Regions from separate parts of the Streptococcus hepaticus genome, predicted to be linked through region 2. Evidence: predicted binding sites of a transcription regulator. Region 2 holds the regulator's gene; the other holds the start of a gene.
The links. Region 2 encodes NrdR, which represses ribonucleotide reductase genes. Its sites were predicted from a motif close to ACACNATATATNGTGT; they were not measured.
Positions count from the first base shown of each region.

Region 1: a site for NrdR is predicted at 3,331-3,346, ahead of ACHUFA_RS03575 (deoxynucleoside kinase). Genes of this name have one in related genera too.

Region 1 covers NZ_JBINIY010000002.1:224,821-235,597, reverse strand. Annotated here, with positions in the region: gene ACHUFA_RS03590 (pullulanase) at 1-390, opposite strand, end outside; gene ACHUFA_RS03585 (hypothetical protein) at 767-1,015, shown strand; gene metG (methionine--tRNA ligase) at 1,120-3,135, opposite strand; gene ACHUFA_RS03575 (deoxynucleoside kinase) at 3,410-4,048, shown strand; gene ACHUFA_RS03570 (SdpI family protein) at 4,053-4,688, opposite strand; gene ACHUFA_RS03565 (autorepressor SdpR family transcription factor) at 4,675-4,953, opposite strand; gene ACHUFA_RS03560 (8-oxo-dGTP diphosphatase) at 5,121-5,585, shown strand; gene ACHUFA_RS03555 (exodeoxyribonuclease III) at 5,614-6,441, shown strand; gene ACHUFA_RS03550 (helix-turn-helix domain-containing protein) at 6,599-7,186, shown strand; gene nth (endonuclease III) at 7,274-7,903, opposite strand; gene ACHUFA_RS03540 (DNA alkylation repair protein) at 8,039-8,701, shown strand; gene ACHUFA_RS03535 (M13-type metalloendopeptidase) at 8,703-9,437, opposite strand; partial or broken gene ACHUFA_RS03530 (hypothetical protein) at 9,480-9,686, opposite strand; gene ACHUFA_RS03525 (hypothetical protein) at 9,735-10,034, opposite strand; gene ACHUFA_RS03520 (hypothetical protein) at 10,176-10,643, opposite strand; gene ACHUFA_RS03515 (arsenate reductase family protein) at 10,748-10,777, opposite strand, start outside.
Region 2 covers NZ_JBINIY010000001.1:193,797-204,573, reverse strand. Annotated here, with positions in the region: gene ACHUFA_RS01100 (replication initiation and membrane attachment family protein) at 1-1,090, opposite strand, end outside; gene nrdR (transcriptional regulator NrdR) at 1,094-1,567, opposite strand; gene ACHUFA_RS01090 (AI-2E family transporter) at 1,643-2,755, opposite strand; gene ACHUFA_RS01085 (response regulator transcription factor) at 2,852-3,541, opposite strand; gene gndA (NADP-dependent phosphogluconate dehydrogenase) at 3,545-4,969, opposite strand; gene ACHUFA_RS01075 (YceD family protein) at 5,046-5,582, opposite strand; gene trxB (thioredoxin-disulfide reductase) at 5,593-6,510, opposite strand; gene ACHUFA_RS01065 (DUF4059 family protein) at 6,523-6,747, opposite strand; gene ACHUFA_RS01060 (DEAD/DEAH box helicase) at 6,761-8,104, opposite strand; gene mraY (phospho-N-acetylmuramoyl-pentapeptide-transferase) at 8,219-9,217, opposite strand; gene pbp2x (penicillin-binding protein PBP2X) at 9,219-10,777, opposite strand, start outside.

The DNA.
Region 1 (10,777 bases), on a different contig from region 2:
ACGATCCTCACCCTCACGTAAACTGAAATCTGGTTTACTCTTTTCACCACTATAATCCGCTATAGGCTGCTCATTTACTGGTAGAGGTTGTTCCACACCGCTTGTTGTGGTTTCTGAATCTACCTCTGTAGAACCGACTATTGTGGGCTCCGCTACTAGTTCTCTTGTAGAATCTACGCTATCGTTTGCATCAGTTTCAGTCGACAAAAGCACAGCACTTGCTTCTGAAACAGTCGCTCTATTTTCCTCAGCATATGCCGTATTGGCTGAAATAGCAAAAAAAACTCCAACAAGGACGGAAGCCACTCCTACCGTCAGCTTTTTGATGCTATATTTTAACTGTCTATGCCCAAATAGCGATTGCTTTGTGGTGAATTTTTTCTTTTCCATAAGCCCTCCGATATAGATTTAATGTCAAAGTTATTCTAGCATTTAGTGCAAACGTTTTCAATATGAAAGTGATTTCGATTTTTCCTAAAAATACCTATTAAATATTCATATTTTTATTCTACACATACTGAAAATACGCACACTTCTTTCAACGATAATTTTCCATACCTTGGTAAACGCTAGATGTCTTTTCAAAAAAGAACGGATTCCTTTAAACACATAATCAACTGTCCCCATTCAACATCTTAAGCATGTGATCCCTCAGTATTATTTAGATAACGACTCCTACTCCGCTAGCTTATTCTGTATAAAAATAATTTGACTTTCAAATAAATAGATGGTATACTAAACACTAGTAAATTAAAGGAGATTTTTTATGATTCAAGAAAAGAAAAAAGTTGCACCACTTGTGCTTGGAATTATTTCTATTATTGGTGGTATCCTCTTGCCTATCGTCGGTTTGATTTGTGGAATCATCGGCCTGGTATTCGCTTTTAACGGCAAGAAAAACTCTGATTTCGATTACAAATTAGAGCTAATCCTCAACATCATCGGCCTTGTCTTAGTTGTCGCAAATATGGTCATTACAATCTTTATTATCGTACCTGCTTTACAAAATTTATAAAACTGATAACAAAACAGACTGGAACGAAAGTTCTAGTCTGTTTTGTTTTTTACTCTATGTCAATCAAAAACAACGGCACTAAAAACCGCTGTTTTCATTATTTCTTACCCAATAATCGCTCCATTCGGAACTGAGCTATCAACCGTCAAAACAGTCAATTTGCCATCGTGTTCTGCAGAGAGAATCATCCCTTGGCTGATGTATTTTTTCATCATTTTACGTGGTTTGAGGTTGGCTACGATTTGGAGTTTTTTACCGACCAATTCTTGTTCGTTTGGATAGAATTTGGCAATTCCTGACAAGATTTGGCGGTGGTCAGCGTCGCCTGCGTCCAAGCGGAAGCGGAGCAATTTGTCCGACCCTTCGACTTTTTCAACTTCGATCACTTCAGCAACGCGAATTTCCACAGCGTCAAAGTCTTCAAACTTGATTTGGTCCTTACTTGAGGTCAATTCCACTTCTTCTGGCACCCACTCTTTTTCAACAGGCGCTTTGCCAGCATTCATTTGGTCCTTGATGTAGGCAATTTCTTTCTCCATATCTAGACGTGGGAAGATTGGTGTTCCTTTAGCAATCACTTTGATACCTGTTGGAAGTCCTGATAATTCAAGGGTTTCAAGGGCAAAGGCAGAGGCAAGTCCCAATTGTTCCATAATAGCATTTGAAGTTTCCATCATGAATGGTTGAATGAGATGCGCTACGACACGGAGGCTAGCTGCCAAGTGAGCCATTACCGCCGCCAATTTGTCGCGGTCAGGGTCAGCTTCATCTTTGGCAAGTACCCAAGGAGCTGTTTCATCAATGTACTTGTTGGTACGTGAAATGATTGTCCAAACCGCTTCAAGGGCACGTGGGTAATCAACAGCCTTCATTTGTTTGTGATAACCCGCAATGCTATCAGCTACAACTGCTGCTAAGTCTGCGTCAAATTCAGTTGCTGTCGCAAAGGCCGGAACCTCACCACCGAAGTATTTGTTAATCATAGCAACCGTACGGTTCAAAAGATTTCCAAGGTCATTAGCCAATTCATAGTTGATACGTCCAACGTAGTCTTCAGGTGTGAAGGTACCGTCTGAACCAACTGGCAATGAACGCATGAGGTAGTAACGCAATGGATCAAGACCGAAGCGTTCTACCAACATTTCTGGGTAGACCACGTTCCCTTTAGACTTAGACATTTTACCATCTTGCATGACAAACCAACCGTGAGCGACCAGGCGTGTTGGCAATGGCAAATCAAGGGCCATCAACATAATTGGCCAGTAGATGGAGTGGAAACGAAGGATGTCCTTACCAATCATGTGGATGACTTCACGAGACACATCATTGCCCCAGAATTTGTCCATGTGGTTTGGTAGGTCATTATTGTAACCAAGGGCAGTGATATAGTTAGAAAGGGCATCAATCCAAACGTAAACCACGTGTTTAGGGTCGTTAGGAACTTTAACCCCCCAAGTAAAGGTTGTACGAGAAACTGCCAAGTCTTCCAAACCTGGTTCGATAAAGTTTTTAAGCATTTCATTCATACGACCGTCTGGTTGAATGAACTCTGGATGCTCTGCATAGTAAGCCTTAAGGCGGTCAGCGTATTTGCTCATGCGGAAGAAATAAGACTCTTCAGACACTTTTTCCACTTCGTGACCTGATGGGGCAACCCCACCAATCATCCTGCCATTTTCATCACGGTAAATTTCTGCCAACTGGCTTTCTGTAAAGAATTCTTCATCAGAAACTGAGTACCAACCAGTGTATTCGCCAAGGTAAATGTCACCTTGATCAAGCAAACGTTGGAAAATTTTAGCAACGGCTGCTTCATGGTAATCATCTGTGGTACGGATAAATTGGTCATAAGAAATATCCAAAAGCTCCCACAATTCTTTAACGCCTTTGGCCATGCCATCAACGTATTCTTGTGGGGTGATACCAGCTTCTTCAGCCTTTTGTTGGATTTTTTGACCATGCTCATCAAGACCTGTCAAGTAATGCACATCATAGCCCATGAGCCGTTTGTAACGTGCTAAAACATCACAGGCAATAGTTGTGTAGGCAGACCCGATGTGCAATTTCCCTGATGGGTAGTAAATCGGTGTAGTAATATAAAAGTTTTTCTTATCTGTCATAATGACTCCTTTCGCGCAAATGAGACGCGTTATTCATCGGGAGATAGAGCAAGTACTATTCCCTAACTGAAACATTTTACCATATTTCCAGTGATTTTTATAGTCCACACCACAAGGTATCCGTAACAAACCAAGACAAACCTTCCCTACACTACCCTTGTAAAATTCCTATTTAGTGTTATAATTGTAAGGATTATACAATCTATTGTGGTTGTTTCAATCTTACCATTGAAACGCTCAACTATAACATCATATTCGGAGGTACATCACTATCGTGATAATACTAGCAGGCATGATCGGTGTGGGAAAAACAACCTACACATCTCGATTGGCTGAAGCATTGGGAACGGAAGCCTTTTTTGAACCAGTAGACAACAATCCTATTTTAGATAAATATTATGAAGAGCCAGATAAATACGGTTTTGCTTTACAAATTTATTTCTTAAACAAACGGTTTAAATCAATCAAAGAGGCCTATCTGGCAGATGACAATGTTTTGGACCGCTCTATCTACGAAGATGCTCTTTTCACCTATATCAATACCTTACAAGGAAATATTAGCCAAGAAGAATACAATCTCTACCTTGAATTATTGGATAATATGATGGAGGAAATCGACGGACTTCCTAAAAAAGCACCAGATTTGTTGATTTACCTCAATGGTAGCTTTGACCATATTATGAATAATATCAAAAAACGTGGACGTTCCTTCGAGCAACCAACTACTGAAAATGGACTAGAAGACTACTATCGACTCCTCCACTCTCATTATCAAGATTGGTATGACCGTTATGATTACAGCCCTAAAATGATGATTGATACCGATCATTTTGATGTCATGCAAGACACTGATTGGGAAAAAGTATTTGACTTGATTTCAGAAAAAATGAATGACGTACGCAAAGAAGCCTAATTTTCTAGGCTTCTTTTTTTGAAATCTGATAGGAATAAATCACCGGCACCAAGATCATCAGCGCAATACTTGGCAGAAAAATATAAGGAGTGAGGGTTGGAAATAGACAAGTCAGCAAGGACAGACTAGCGCAAACGACCCAAACTTTTCCTGCCATACGATGAGTGCGATTCCAGTTCTTCTCATCATTTAAGGTCCAAGGCAACTTGATTCCAACAGTGTAATTTTGACGAAGTTTTGGCAAGTAATTCCCTAAGATAATAAAGAGCAGACTGATAGAGCCAATAATCAGTTGACTAGGATTTTTCAGATAACCAAGTGCCACTAAAAAGGTGCTAACTTGGACCAACAGGGCTAGTAGAGGAAGCATCCAGTAAATAATCTTGGTTATTTTAGGACCGACATTACTTGATTTGGGACTGATTGCTGTAAAAACAATGGTAAAAATATGTAGTGCCAGCAAAATGAGAGGCAGGATAAATACCGCTTCAATCTTGCTCGAATAGCCATCTGCCTCTCCCGAAAATCCAAAATGTGTTGGAACTTGAGTCGGTAATTGTTTCCAGACCAAGAGTCCAAAAACGATTGGTAGGAGGCAAATAAGGGAAGTCAGTACTAATAATCTTTTATTGATTTTCATGAGAATCTCCTTTCAAATCAGAAATCCAGACCAGAATATCTTCCAAAACAGAGGTATTCAGCTCGTAATAAATAAAATTTTTCTCCCGTCTTTCCATAATCAAATCTGCTTGTTTGAGCAGTTTGAGATGATAGGAAATGGTCGACGCCGTCATATCGAATTGGCAGGCGATGTCTCCTGCTGACAGGTGTCCATTTTTCAATAAGGTTAAGATATCTCGGCGGACGGGATCTGATAATGCCTTAAACGTTTTTGCGAATGCCATGAATTGTCCTCCTATCTATTTTGAAATTCTTCTAAATAGATTATACTCCTTCTTTTTTAATCGTCAAGAACTATTTCGAAATTTTTCTAAATAGTTTTTCAATCACTCACGCTCGCACTCAATCCATATTTTTGGTAAAATATGTCCAGTATAGAAAAGGAGTTCCTATGAGTAGAAGCCAGCCTGTTATTTTGACCAATATGTGCCTTATCGAGGATGAAAATGGAAACGTAGTCGTCCAAGATCGACCTGCCGAGCTTTATAGCTGGCATGGGATTGCCTTTCCTGGTGGTCATATTGAAGGGGATGAATCCCTCCATGAAGCGGTCGTCCGTGAAGTCTATGAAGAAACAGGGCTAACCATTGAAAATCCTCGTCTGGTCGGTATGAAAAATTGGACAACTCGTGAGAACGAGCGCTACTTAGTCTTTCTCTACCGTACTAATCAATTCAGCGGGACACTTCGCTCTTCTGAAGAAGGTGAAGTCAAATGGCTCCCAAAATCTTCTCTCACCAAAGATAATACCGCAGGTGACCTTCTGACCATGCTGGAAGTCATGGAAAATCCTGACCTATCTGAACTCTACTATCGTGGACATCTAGACCACGGCTACCAGACCGAACTCCGTTAAATATCAAAAAAAAAATAAAGGAAAGATTATGAAACTCATTTCTTGGAACATCGATTCCCTCAACGCTGCTCTTACCAGCGATTCGCCACGCGCCCTCCTCTCACGCGCTGTTATTGATACACTTGTAGCTGAAAATGCAGATATTATCGCCATTCAAGAGACTAAACTCTCTGCCAAAGGGCCTACCAAAAAACACTTGGAAATCTTATCTGACTATTTCCCAAATCACGAGGTTGCTTGGCGTTCATCTGTAGAGCCAGCCCGCAAAGGCTATGCAGGTACCATGTTTCTCTACCGCAAGGAGTGGACACCTACTATCACTTTCCCTGAAATCGGTGCTCCTACTACCATGGATGCAGAGGGACGTATCATTACGCTGGAATTTGACAATTTCTTCGTCACACAAGTCTACACACCAAATGCTGGTGACGGCTTGAAACGCTTGGAAGACCGTCAAATTTGGGATGTCCAATACGCAGCTTACTTGGCAGAATTGGATGCCCAAAAACCTGTCCTCGCAACAGGTGACTACAACGTAGCCCACAAGGAAATCGACTTGGCAAACCCAAACAGTAATCGCCGTTCCCCAGGTTTTACCGACGAAGAACGAGCTGGCTTTACCCACCTCTTATCAAAAGGTTTTACCGATACCTTCCGCCACATGCACGGTGATATCTTGAATGCTTACAGCTGGTGGGCACAACGTAGCAAGACCTCAAAAATCAACAATACGGGCTGGAGAATCGACTACTGGTTGACCTCTGACCGCCTTGCTGACAAGATTACCAAGTCTGATATGATTGACTCTGGTGCTCGTCAAGACCACACACCGATTGTCTTAGAAATTGAATTATAAACAGATTCCCTATCTCATTGATAGGGAATTTTTCTTGTCAACCTCGTATCAACTATGTGATAAACTATAAAAAAGCTAACAATATTAGATGTAAAAGACTTTTGATAGACAAAAATGGCTTCTATGAGTACACTAATGATATCAAAAGGAGAAAAATATGAAACTTGGTCAGCAAATTGTCAACTACCGCAAATCACTACAACTCTCACAGGAAGAACTGGCTGAAAAAGTATATGTCAGTCGACAAAGTATTTCAAACTGGGAAAATGATAAAACCTATCCCGATATTCATAGTTTGCTACTCCTCAGTCAGATTTTTCAAGTGACTCTTGATACTCTTATAAAAGGAGATTTGGAAGAAATGAAAATCATCATCACTCATCAAGAACAAGACAGGCTCAGTCACGATACCTATTATATGTTGGCATTGATGATTATTTCCGCTCTTAGCGCCTTTCCGCTACTGCACTTTTTAGGTTGGTGGGGTTTCCTTCTCTGGGCTTTATTGCTCATTCCCCTATCTTTCTATGCCAATCGCATTGAAGCCTTTAAAAAGAAATATGATGTACAAACCTATAAAGAAATTGTCGCCATCTCCGAGGGACGAACCCTTGATACTATAGAAAAACGGGTAGAAAAGGCTAAATATCCCTATCAAAAACCACTCATTGTGCTAGCATTTTCTTTAGCTTGCGCCCTGTTAGCCATCATTAGTTCACTAATGGTGTTATGGCTTTTTCCATAAAAAGAGAGCTAGGCAACAAGTCTAGCTCCTTTATTGATGTTGATTGGAACATAAAACGTAGTGGTTAAAATCTCATTTATCTCACTCTCAACAATCCGAAAAATCATATAATTGCGGGTATTGGTGGCACTCTGGATTTTTAGGGTGACAGATAGCACGCCCAAAATAAATCATGGCTTGGTGAGCTGCCAACCATTTTTCAGGTGGAAGAACCGAACAGACATAGTCTTCCACTTCTCTCGGTGTCGCTGATTTTTTCACGATATCATGGTGCTTGCAAATCCGCTCCACATGGGTATCTACGGCAAAGGCTGGAATGCCAAATCCCACACTCATCACCACATTTGCCGTCTTACGCCCCACTCCTGCCAGACTCTCTAACTCTTTCCTCGTTTGTGGTACGACACCATCAAAGTCATCAACTAACTGCTGGGCGCATTTTTTCATAAATTTCGCCTTATTGCGATAGAGCCCCAAGCTTGCAATGTATTTTGCCAAATCAGCCTCACTAGCTTCCGCCATGGCTTGAGGCGTTGGATAAGCAGCAAATAGAGCTGGGGTAACCTTATTAACAGCAACATCTGTCGTTTGAGCCGACAAGAGAACTGCGATCACCAACTCAAAGTGGTTGCGAAAATCCAGACTTGGCTGAGCATCTGGAAAAAGGGCAATAATTTCTTCTAATACTTTTCTAGCACGCTTTTTTGATAAAACCATAGTTTCTCCTTTTCTCTATTATAACATGGCTGGCGCTAGAAAGACGGCGACAGGCTTGGACAAAAGAATTGACTTACCACCACTTTCATCATATAATACCTTATTACTCATTTGAAAAAGGAAATAATTCAAACAATGAATACACAAGAAAAATACAATCTCTTAGTAAATCGATTTGAAGCGGCAGCAAATCCTAAAGACGCAGAAGCCATGTCCGCTTACCTCCGTCATCAATTTTCCTTCTTCGGCGTCCGTACGCCTGCCCGCCGACTACTTTATAAGGATATTATCGCAGCAGATAAAAAGGCTAAATTCTTGGACTGGGACTTACTGGATTTGGCTTGGAATCTTCCTCATCGCGAGTTAGATTATTTTGTCTGTGACTATTTGAAATCCCAGCAAACACTTCTGACCTTCGATGATATTCCAAAGCTCCTCACCTACGCAACTAGTCACCAATGGTGGGATTCCATTGATAGCTTAGATAGGATTTTTGGTAATATCGTTGATGACCGCATTCGTGATCTCATGCTCGAGTTTGCTCAGTCAGAGGATTTCTGGCTCTGCCGCCTTGCTATTGACCACCAACTTGGTCGCAAAGAAAAGACCGATACAGACCTACTTGAAAAAATTATTCTTCTCAACCTTGGTAGTAAAGAATTTTTCATCAACAAGTCTATCGGTTGGGCCCTGCGCGATTATTCCAAAGTCAATCCCAACTGGGTGCGTACCTTCCTTCAGCAACACAAAGAAAAACTCGCCCCCTTATCTATCAAAGAAGCGAGCAAGTATATCTAAACTAGTCTGGGACAACTGTTTCAGATTCTTTTTTACCAAAGAGAGATGCGTTCTTTTGGTGGTAAGTACATGGCATCCCCTTTTTAATATCGTAGACTTCATAGAAGACATCCATATTTTTCAACTGCTGATTAACCCGCAAACTAGCTGGGGCATGTGAGTCAAATCTCTGCAAGTACTCCTGATTTTCTGGAGTTTGCTTAGCAGCGTAGGTCTTAGCATAACCTTCAAAGAAAGCAAGATCTGCCTTTCCATATGCCTCCAAAGCTACCGACAAACCACCTGCATCTGCAATATTTTCCTGTAAATACTGCTTGCCCTGCAACTGCTTTCCATTCAAGGTCAACTCATCCCATTGGTAGATAAATTCATAAGTCTTTTTCTGAAAGGCTTGATAATCTTCCAAACGCCACCAAATTCCAAATTTACCGTCCGCATTGTAATTGGCTCCCTGTGGATCAAAGGCATGCGTCATTTCATGACCAATAATACTTCCAAGGGCTCCGTAGTTGGTCCCTTTTTTAGCTTGACTATCAAAAAATGGTGCATTCAAAATATCCTCTGGCAGATAAATCATATTTCCTAAAGGACTATAGAATGCATTTACCATATAATTTGGCAGCAACGACTCACCACGATCAACTTTTTCTGAAAAATGCTGGCGCTGGTAAGTCAACTGCGCTTTATTAAGAGCAAAGTGATTTTCTAACGGACTAGCTGTCTCATCTACCTGCAAATCATTTTCCGAAAGAGTAGCTTGATCATGATAGCCAATAACAATTTTCAATTTATCTAATTTTTCAAGGGCTGCTGTTTTAGTTTGCTCAGACACCCAGCCATTCTTCTTCATCCGATCGATATGCACCTGACGGATGGCCTCTGCCATGTCCGAAACTGCCTGATCCGTTTGGTCAGACTGGTGTTGTTGACGATAATGATGACTGATACTTTTTGAAAAGGAGTCCTCCACCAAAGCCAAGGCCTGTTTCTTGACTGACGTCGTTGTTCTTGCCCCGTACTGCTTGAGAGAAGTTTACTGTACCAAATCACTTGCTTCTGGTGTCAAGTAATAAGCCATATCTCGAGCCTGTACAACCAACAACCAAGACTTGATGAGAGGAAAATTCTTTTCATTTAAAATCTGCTTAAGATTTGAAAAATAGACCGAATCATCAATATGAACCTTTTCCACTTGCTGAACAAAATGACGAGCAATCTCATCTAGGCGAAACGTATCATGCATTTTAGCCATGGCTGACCAGCTCTTTTCCTCTTCACCACTTGATAAGAACTTGAGTAGGATTTGGTCAAATTCCTGCCTGTCCTTTACCAATTATTGACTCTCTTGTTTTAAGTAACCATAGCTTTGAAGAAGTTCAACTGTTGACCTTTCATATGTAGACAGTAATTCTTTCTTACCTTTTTCATCCTCATAATAGGAAGCATCTTCTAAAATCAAGCTAGGCCCATGAAACTAGACTTTTTTCCCCTCTGGCGTCGAATAAAATGGCATGACCAAGCCCATTTCTAAGCGCTGGTTAGCTACCTTCTTCAAGTCCTCCAAGGACTGCAAATTTTCAATATCCTTCAAATAGGGCTTACCAGCCTCCATTCCAGATTTTTCCCGAGTCTTTTCATCCGCTAATTGATTGTAAAATTTAGCAGCTGACTCCATCGCTGGCTGATTGGTCGTCAATTTTCCCTCAGCGATGTCCTGCAAATCTTTAACCAATTCCTCATCGATACTCGCCTGCAATTCAGAAAAGCTAGAAATCTCAACATCATCTTTGGGAATCTCCGTTTTCTTCAACCAGTCATGATTAACAAACTTATAAAAATCCTTCTGAGGTAACGGAGACTGTTTCTGGTAGACATAGCCCCCTAAAGCAAGGGCAGCAAGAGTCACAAGACCACCAAGAGCAACTATGTTCTTCTTTTTCATAAAATAGTCTCCAATTTTTTAGTGACCATTCTACCAAAGTCTTCGTCCCAAATCAATACAAAAAACAAAGATTTCTCCCTGCTTTCAGTATGTTATAAATAAAACTAGTCTAAGCTTAACTCTTTATATTCTGT
Region 2 (10,777 bases):
CTTGATCTTGGGCTGTTTTTTCTTGCTTAACTTCTTTTTTGCTCCATTCAGGTACATTGCTACTTGTCGGAGTTTTTGAGTTTGGTTTGACAGGCTTTGTACCTTCACGTAGAGCTAATACAGCTGCTTCTGCCGAGTTTATGCCACGATAAGAGAAGTCATTGGCCACCTTGAGAGCATATTTTTCATTGAGATTGGCTGAATCTACCCGATTGTAGGTGTAAAGAACGATAGCGTTGATGACCTCATCAAGTAAACCTAGCTGCGCCATTTCTTTTAAGCAGGTTCGCTCAGTTGCTGTCATAGCTGCCTTACGACTATTTTTAAGCAACTGTAAGAAATCAACTGGCTTGTGTTTTTTACTTTCTTGAATCAATGAAAGTTCTTGACTAGAAAATTGCCCCTTGCTCACAGGTTTATTCTGTACTTTTTGTTCCATCCGCTTGGTGGAAATGACAAAATCAATCGCCGTTTCCTTAGCAACTTGATAGGCTTCAAACCAAGTCCATCCAGCTTTCTCAGACAAATGGTGTAAAGCCAGTGTATCTGCTTGTTCATCGTGAAAACGCAAGTAATCCCGTGCCATTAACTGCTTAAAAGAAACCATATCGAAGTCTTTTAAGGGCTTAATTGAAATCTGAACTTGTCCTTCCATTGAGAAAACATCTGAAAATTGCTTGGTGATTTTCTGCTCAATTGCGGGTAAATCCTGAGAGAGTAACTGAACTGCAGGTTCCCCAATTTTTTTCACGAGAAGAGAATGGTAGAGAGTATGTTTGAGAAATTCCTGCTTAGATAGGGGAGGGAGAACTTGCAGACGCACTTCCTCATCTACCTGATAAACGTCCAACAGTTTCATAGCAGACAAGAGATCCATAGCCGCTTCAACAGCCTGCGTCCCCAAGCCCAAATGATTGAGTACACGGCTAAATTTATAACGACCAGCCCCATTGTCATAAAAAGACCAGAGGTAATGATAGAGTGCTGTCGCCTCCAAACCTAGAATAGGCTGGTAACAAACTGCCAAACTAGCAAAATCTGGTGTCATCTGCTGACCAGCCAAGTAGGCATAGGTATCGTTTGGTTTCATAGCTTAATCCTGCTTTTTGTGCTTGCCCGATTTAGTAATCTGCTTAAGCAAAATTTCCAACTCACTGACATCCTTGAAAGAGCGATAGACAGAAGCAAAGCGAACGTAGGTAATCTCATCTAAATCCACCAGTTCTTCCATGACGAGGTTACCAATGACATCACTTTCCACTTCGTTGTCACTTTGGGCACGAACTTTTTGTTCAATGCGATTAACAACGTCATCAATTTCTGCACTAGAAACTGGTCGTTTTTGCGCAGAGCGGATAATACCGTTAAAGATTTTTTCACGCGAAAATTGCTCACGCGTGCCATCTTTTTTGACCACAACCAGCGTTTTTTCTTCTACGCGCTCATAGGTTGTAAAACGATAATCGCACTTTTCACATTCACGACGACGACGGATTGTATTGCCATCTTCAGCCTGCCGACTATCTACCACACTGGACTTCAAGCTATTGCATTTTGGACAACGCATCTTCTCTCCCCCATTTTATCATTATCATCTCATTGTACCATACTTCTAGGCATAATAAAAGGGAGTAAGCTGAACTCACTCCTCTTCCAAACTCTTTTTTTCCGCCAAGCGGTCATAGGTCCATTCACGAACCAAGCGATATAGAACTGCGAAAATCGGCGTAAAGAAAACCATTCCCAAAAGACCAAAGAGATTTCCACCGATTAAGGCTGCAGCGAGGGTAAACAAAGTCGGAAGACCAACGGATTGCCCCACCACACGCGGATAAATAACATTCCCCTCAATCAGCTGAATCAACTGAAAGAGAACAATAGACCACAGGGCCAAGAGCGGATTTTGCACCGCCACAAAAAGGGCACTAATCAAACAAGCCGACAAAGGACCAATGTAAGGCACAAAGGAAAGCACACCCGCCAAAATCCCTGCCATCGCTGCATAAGGAATCCCTGATAGCGAATAGCCTGTAAAAACCAAGAGTCCGATAATACAGGCTTCCACGATTTGGCTCATGAGAAAGCGGTCGTAAGTATCAATAATCACTTCCCCCACATAGGTCACATTCTGAACCACTCTTCTTGGAAAAATTGCATGGAGCAACTTAGAGGTCATATGCTGTAAGTGTTCCTTGCTGGCTAGAATACTCAGTGTGAAAAAGAAAGCCATAATCAAGGTTAAGACATTTGAAAAAATTCCCGAAACATTGCTTGCCAAACCTGTTAAAAACTTGGTAAGATAGCCCGACAAGCTATCCCAACCCGTAAACTTGCTGACATATCCATTAACCTGTTGCCCTACCTTACTTGATAGAATGCCATTTTCTTGTAGCGTAGAGACAAGCTTAGGAATCGCCTCATTGGTTACACTAACGAGTTGAGAGATGGTGGTCGTCAAGGTCGGCAGGATAATCATGACCAAGCCCGTTACAATCAAAGCAAAGGCTACCAAAACCCCAGCAATAGCTACGGGACGGCTGGATTTTTTTAAAAACGGCACCTTCTCGATAAGGTGCTCTAATTTTTTCATGGGAACGTTGAGGACAAAAGCAAAAATAGCTCCGATCAATAGCGAATTGACGCTTCCTAACAGAAGAGAAATCAACTTCAACATTTCCTCATATCGCAGCACCGCTAAGAGTACCAAGGCAGAAAAGGTAATCAGCAGTATTTTTTCTTTAAATGTAGTCTTCATAGAACTTCCTTTTTCACGAAATTTTTAACTATTATACACTAAATCTACCAAAAAATCAGATGAGAGAACCCTCATCTGATTGCAATTGATATTCCATTAGTCACGCATGGCATAGCCAACACCACGAATGGTTTTAATATAGGATAATTGACCTGGCAAATCTAGTTTTCCTCGAAGATAACGAATGTAAACATCCACGACATTTGTCTCCGTTCCAGATTCATACTGCCAGACCTTTTCCAGTAACTGTTCCCGTGTCATGGTATCCTGACTGTTCATCAGAGTCGCCAATAGGTCATATTCGCGACGGGTAAGGGAAATTAATTCTGCCCCACGCGTCACCGTCCGATTTTGAAAATCAATCTTTAAATCACGATAAGCCGCATGCAATTTCACCTGCTTACAATGCTCATCAATAAAATCACGACCACGGAAAATCATATCTACTTGACCAACCAAGTCTTGAATGACAAAGGGTTTTATGGTGTAAGAAACCGCATAAGAACGGATTTCATCACCATATCGTTCCGCTTCATCCGGCTCCGCAACCACAATGATGACCGTTGCTGGCTTGATTCTAAGAATACTAGCAGCCAAGTCCTTACTGGTCATATCAGATAACTGAAAACTCATGATAATAAGATCAAAATCTGTTTCATTTGCAAGCTGGAGCGCTTCTTGCCCCGTCGCTGCGTAATCCACAATATAGTCTTTTTTCTGCAATTCCATGGATACAAAATGCGACAGATTTCGCTCTTTACCTGCAATTAAAATCTTCTTGGCCATATCTTATTTTTCATCATACCATGAGTAATGGAAGATCCCTTCTTTGTCTTTACGTTCATAAGTGTGGGCACCGAAGTAGTCACGTTGTGCTTGGATTAAGTTAGCTGGCAAGTTTTCTGCACGGTAGCTATCGAAGTAAGTGATAGCTGCTGAGAAGGTTGGCACTGGCACACCTGCTTGAATAGCAAGACTCACAACGTCACGAACAGATTGTTGGTACTTAGCCGTTACATCAAGGAAGTATTCATCCAAGAGAAGGTTAGCCAAGTCTGCTTCACGGTTGTAAGCATCCGTGATTTTTTGCAAGAAACGTGAACGAATGATACATCCTGCACGCCAGATTGACGCGATATCTGCAAATGGCAAGTCCCAGTTGTTTTCTTTAGAAGCCACACGGAGCTGTGCAAAACCTTGTGCATAAGAAATGATTTTTGAGAAGTAAAGGGCTTGACGGATTTTTTCAATCAATTCAGCCTTGTCGCCTTCATAGTTAAATTGAGCTGGCTTTGGAAGAACCTTGCTAGCATGTACACGCTCTTCTTTGTAAGTTGAGATATAACGCGCAAACACAGACTCAGTGATGAGTGACAATGGCACACCCAAATCAAGTGATTGTTGGCTTGTCCATTTACCAGTCCCTTTGTTACCAGCGGCATCAAGAATATAATCTACGATTGGACCATCTTGACCTTCATCATCTTTGCGTTTCAAGATATCAGAAGTGATTTCAATCAAGTAGCTATCCAATTCACCTTGGTTCCACTCAGTAAAGATTTCAGCCATTTCGTCTACTGACAAACCAAGCAAGTGTTGCATAAGGTCATATGACTCAGCAATCAATTGCATGTCACCGTACTCAATACCGTTGTGCACCATTTTTACGTAGTGACCGGCACCGTTAGGACCGATATAGGTCACACATGGAGCCCCATCTTCTGGTGCTTTTGCTGAAATTTCTTCCAAGACATCCGCCACCAATTCGTAGGCTTCTTTTTGACCACCAGGCATGATAGAAGGACCTTCGAGGGCACCTTTTTCACCACCAGAAACACCTGTTCCGATGAAGTTAATACCTGAGTCAGCCAATTCATTTGAACGACGGATGGTATCTTCAAAGTAAGTATTCCCACCGTCAATTAAGATATCACCCTTGTCCAAATAAGGAAGAAGAGATTGAATCGTTGCATCAGTTCCCTTACCAGCTTGCACCATGAGCATGATACGGCGTGGTTTTTCAATCGAATTTACGAAAGATTCCACATCATAACTTGGTACTAATTTTTTACCTGGGTTGCTAGCAACCACATCTTCTGTTTTATCTGCTGAACGGTTGTAAATGGCAACTGTGTAACCACGTGATTCAACGTTGAGGGCGAGGTTGCGACCCATTACGGCCATCCCTACTACACCAAAGTTTGCTTTTGTCATGAGTTTGCTCCTCTGTAATAGTTTATCTTGTTTATTGTACACCAAAAGGGGCGATTTTGCAAATATTCTGTCAATTTCATTCTTGGTCAAAAAGCCCTTGTAACTGGGCAAAAGGACTAGCTGCTTCTTTTTTCTCCTGCTGACTTTCTTGGAAATCTTCTTCGGTCAAAAGAGTCCAGTCACTTCCAGAAGGCAAGTCTGCCCCTGCTTCTTCTTCGGGCGTTAAAATTTTCATCGGAATATTGAGTAAGATGTTGTCCGCTACGCTTTCATCCAAGCGAATTTGTTCATCTTCTACCACCAAGACCATATCTGCGTCCACCAAGTCTTTTTCCTTTAGGACGGATTCATCTGCCACAAAAATTTCATTAACCGTCACCGTTTCTACCTTCTCAACAGGCTTGAGCGAGCGACTGGATGCCAAGGTAATGGTATAGGACATGATATAGTCTAAGAAGTAAAAACCTGCTTCAAAGCGGACACTTCCTTGAGCATGAACAGCTGATAAATCAAGGATTTCACTATTTCGCGCCTTGAGCTCTTCCGTCACTTCTAGATTTTTCTCAAAAGAAATGCCTTCTGGATTTTTTTGAATATCATAAATATGAAACATGGTCCACCTTCTATCCTTCCAAGGCTGTCAAGTAATTGTAGACTTGCTGGCCAGCCATAGCGCCATCTCCAACAGCTGTTGTCACTTGGCGAAGGTGTTTTTGACGGATGTCGCCTGCGGCAAAAATCCCTGCTTGGCTTGTTTCCATCAGATCATTGGTTACAATCCAGCCAGCCTCATCTGTTATGTTCAAATCAGCTACCGCTTCTGTCATTGGATCTAGTCCGACATAGATAAAGACGCCGCCAAAGGCATGTTCTGACACTTCACCAGTTTTAACATTTTTCAAGACAACAGATTGAACCTTACGGTCGTCGCCCTTGATTTCTTCTACCACACTATCCCATATGACATTGATTTTTTCATTGGCAAAGGCACGATCTTGAAGAACTTTTTGCGCACGAAGTTGATCACGACGGTGAACAATGGTTACTGATTTGGCAAATTGAGTCAAGAAAGCTGCTTCTTCCACTGCAGAATCCCCTCCACCAACAACCAAAAGGTCTTGTTCTCGGAAAAAAGCTCCATCGCAGACAGCACAGTAAGATACACCGCGGCTGTTATATTCCGCTTCGCCAGGGACTCCTAGAAGACGGTGTTTAGCACCCATAGCAAGGACAATCGATTTTGTCTCCAAAGTCTCATCTTCGGTAATGACTTTCTTGACTAATCCCTCGTTTTCAATGCGAACTACTTGTCCAAAGAGGTGTTCTACACCAAACTTCTCAAGAGGTTCAAACATTTTTTCAGACAATTCTGGGCCTGAAATATTAGCATAGCCTGGATAATTTTCAATATCAGCCGTATTTTGCATCTGACCGCCGTAAATCCCACGTTCCAAAAGCGCCACTTTGAGGTTACTGCGACCAGCATAGAGAGCCGCAGTCATCCCTGCTGGCCCCGCTCCAATAATAATTGTATCGTACATATTTTCTACTTTCTAAACCTTAAACATGATGAGAATGCCGACAATTCCAAAAGCAAGTATCGGGATTGTCATAACATTAATCATCAACAAATCCATTAAAAACTGATGGCGGTCGTTAGCAGTCCTATCTAGCCCCTTCCCAGCTCGTCTTGCAAACCAAATCAGGCTTAGAAGCAAGACAATAATAGCTGAAAAAAGGAGACTTTGCAGATAGAGGCTTAAAATCATTTGCAACATATGCCCACCTCAATTAAAAGCTTTGGCGTTTAGCTTTACGCTCTGCACGTCCTTTAGCACGCGCTTCTACGCGCTTAGTCTTACGGCGTTTTTCATCCACAGCCCACTTAATTTTCTTTTTGTAACCTGGCTTGATTTTTTTCTTTTTCTTCTTGATCAATCCAATCATTTCCAAGTCCAGTTTCTCATTTGACTTTTCACGATTGGCACGACGGTCACGATCATAGGTATCTTGGAATTCGCCGTCTTTGATTTCCTTAGGTTGGAACTTGATATTCATCTTCTCCAACTCACGGATATCCGCATCATCGCTTGGTTGATAAAGAGTAATGGCAATTCCAGACAAGCCATTTCGCCCTGTACGACCGACACGGTGAACAAAGAAGGACAAGTCTTGCGGAATCGCATCGTTGATGACATGGCTGACACCTTCAATATCAATCCCACGCGCCGCTAAATCTGTTGCTACGATATACTCAAAATCCAAGTTTTTCACTTGGTTCATAATGCGTTTGCGTTCACGCGGTGGCACGTCTCCGTGAATTTTTGCCACTTTTAAGCCATTTGACAAAAGGTAATTGTGCAATTCGTCTGCACGTTCCTTGGTGTTGACGAAAATCATTGCCAAGTAGGGTTGCATGATTTTTGTCATTTGGAGAATTTGTGCATTCTTGTCACGACCTTTTGTCGATACCAACCAATTTTCAATAGTATCAGCAATGACAGTCTGAGTCTTGATTTTTTCCATGACAGGATTAGACAAATATTTCTTCAAAAATGGCTGCAATTTTTGCGGAATAGTCGCTGAAAAGACCATAAATTGCAAGTGTTTTGGCAAGCTAGATGCAATCTTATCTACTGTTTCTAAGAAGCCCATATCCAAGGTCATATCGGCCTCGTCCACCACAAAAGTTGTTGCCTTGTGAATCGCCAAATCACCAGATTTCACCAAATCGTAAATCCGTCCTGGTGTCCCGATAACGATGTGAGGCTGACTAGACTGCAACTTCTCAATCTGACGGTTCTTATCCGTCCCACCAACATAATTCACCACACGAATCTCTGTCTCAGAGTGGTCAGCAATTTGCTTGGCCGCTTGGTAAATCTGCGTCGCCAACTCACGCGATGGAGCAGTGATTACTGCCTGTACAAAGTCTTGATTCTCATCTAATTTTTGGAAAAGCGGAATCAAGAAGGTGTGTGTTTTCCCTGAACCAGTCTTGGACTCGCCAACCAAGTCACGTCCTGATAAGACAACCGGAATCAACTTTTCCTGTACTTCTGTCGCCGTGATAAATTGGATAGCTACTAGAGCTTCCTGAATGTAATTTTTTAATGTAAATTCTGTAAATTTCATAGTTTCCTCTTTTTCTACTTATTCCTATTATAGCAAATTTTTTCCTTTACTGGCAAAATCTGAACTGACCTTCTCTGACAAAAACAAAAACCAGCACTAGGCTGATTTTTTAAATTACAAATATAGAAAAGCTAGAGTGATCAAACTCATGACCAGACCAACTCCCCAAAGGAAGAAGTCAACTTGCCATTCCGACCATTTTTTAGTTTTACCAGTCAGGCCACCTAATTCCAAATGGTGATGGAAAGGAGTCATACGGAAAATCCGACGACCTTCCCCATATTTTTTCTTAGTGTACTTGAAGTAGCTCACCTGCATCATAACCGATGAGGTTTCAAAGACATAAACCAAGCCGATAAAGAGCAAGGTCCATTCTTGATGGAGGGCAATTGAAATAGTTGCAAGCATCCCGCCTAGAGCTAGACTTCCCACGTCACCCATAAAAATCTTAGCTGGCTTGTGGTTGAAGACAAAGAAGCCAAGAAGCGCCCCAATCATGGTTACACAGACAAGAAGAATATCGTATTGACCTTGTTTAACTGCAATAACTGAATAAGCTATAAGACTAATAGCAACCGAAATAGAGGCTAAGCCATCAATACCGTCTGTCAGATTAACGGCATTTGAAAAACCGACTAGCCAGAAGAGGACGAAAGCGATGTAGAGAATGCCCAAGTGAAGGTGATAACCGAAAATATTCAGTTCACCACCACCATTTCCAGCTACATGAACTGCATAGAAGACCAATCCTCCAACAATCTGCAAAATCAATTTTTGCTTTGGATTCAAACCTTCGTTGATTTTACGAAAAATTTTCAAGAAATCATCCAAAAAACCAACCACTCCGTAGAGCATGAGGATAAAAAGAACACCAAAGACTGCCCCTGTCATCCTATTTGAAACAAGAGCAAAGAGAAGACTGACCAGAATGGCTACTACCAAGAAGACAGTTCCACCCATTGTGGGGGTACCAGCCTTAAATTGATGTTGCTTGACATCTTCGTGCATCTGTTGACCTTCTATCCGCTTTTTCTGATAAAAGGTGATAAATTGTGGCATGAGGAGGACGGTTGCGACAAAGGCAACAATCCCTGCTAAAATAGCCGAAAACATATTATTCTCCTAGTGTAATGGTTAATTTTTTCAATTTTTTGAGAGAGGTGCCAGTGTCACTACTTTGCGCGGTAACCTTATCTCCACTTCCTTGGTAGGTGATTTCAATCCCCGTCCATTTTTCAAATATCTTGACATTTTCCTTGGTCCAACCGTACATATCAGGCAGTTCTGTAAAATCCGTGGTCAGTAGCAATATCTGCTGATCGGCTGATACGTTGCTGCCTTCTTTGACAGATACCTTCTTGATTTTTGAACCATTTCCTAAAATAACAGGTTGTACCAAATGGCGACGAAGATCATCTGCTGTTGTACCTGGACTTTGACCAACGATATTTCCTAATTTGTACTCTGTCTCACCGATGACAGTCGTCAAGGCTTGCGCTGGTGTATCCAAATTTAAACTATCCTTCAACAACATCGCTTCTTTTAGGACAGGATTAACAATTGATTGCCAAGAAAGAAGGGTGAAATTCGTTGGTTGCTGCAGGGTCACATACATAATGAACTGTGGATCTTCGGCAGGAATCATGGCTACAACTGAGTTGATGTAGTCGTTATTTCCTTCCATATAACCCGTCCCATCTAACTTGGCAATTTGGGCAGTCCCTGACTTAACAGCAATATCATAGCCATCTACTGTGATGACTGCCCCACCTGCCGCCTTAGAATAAAGCGTTCCATAATAGGGGTCTGTACCGACAGCAATCATATAATTTCGTGTCTGTCTAGCAGCATCAGCTGAAACAGGATTTCCCACCACTTCCTTCTGTGAAACCCGTGAAGTATCCGTATTGGGATCATAGGTTCCCGTGATAAATTTGGGTTCCAGCATAACCCCATCATTGGCAATCGCATTAAAGGAACGCAGCATTTGTAAATGGGTTACGTTAATAGCTTGACCGAAGGACGTCATAGCATAGGAAACGATGTTCTCTTCTGGCAACATCCCCCCTGACTCATCTGTCATTCCAAAACGTGTTGGAAAACCATAGCGGAATTTAGACAAGTAATGGAGCCAAAGGTCATCTCCCATAGCCTGCTCCAAACGTGTCATTCCCACGTTACTTGACAGGGCAAATCCTTGGGCATAGTTCAGGTATTGCGGTTCGCGACCAGTATTGACAGTCCAGTCTTTAATGGTTGCGTCGGCGATATCATACTTGTCATTATAGTAGACTTCATTGGGCTTGAATTTCCCACTATCAATAGCTGCTGCCAGCGTCATCACCTTCATGGTTGAACCAGGCTCATACTGAGATTGATAGAGAAGAGATAGCCATGAAAAGTCTTTTTCACTCAAGCCTTCCTTGGTATCTGCATCAAAAGTCGGGCGTTGCGTCGTCGCCAAAATTTCCCCTGTTTTAGCAGAAACTAGGGTAGCACTGGCATTAACAGCCTTTGTATCCTTGTAAAAGACATCCATATTGGTTTCCAAAGATCGTTGCAAATCAGCAGATAGCGTGGTATAAACATCCTGACCATCAATCGTTTCTTTTTTGATGTCAGCTGTATCTGGCAAAATCCGACCCTTGCTGTCTTTTTCATAGACAATCTCAC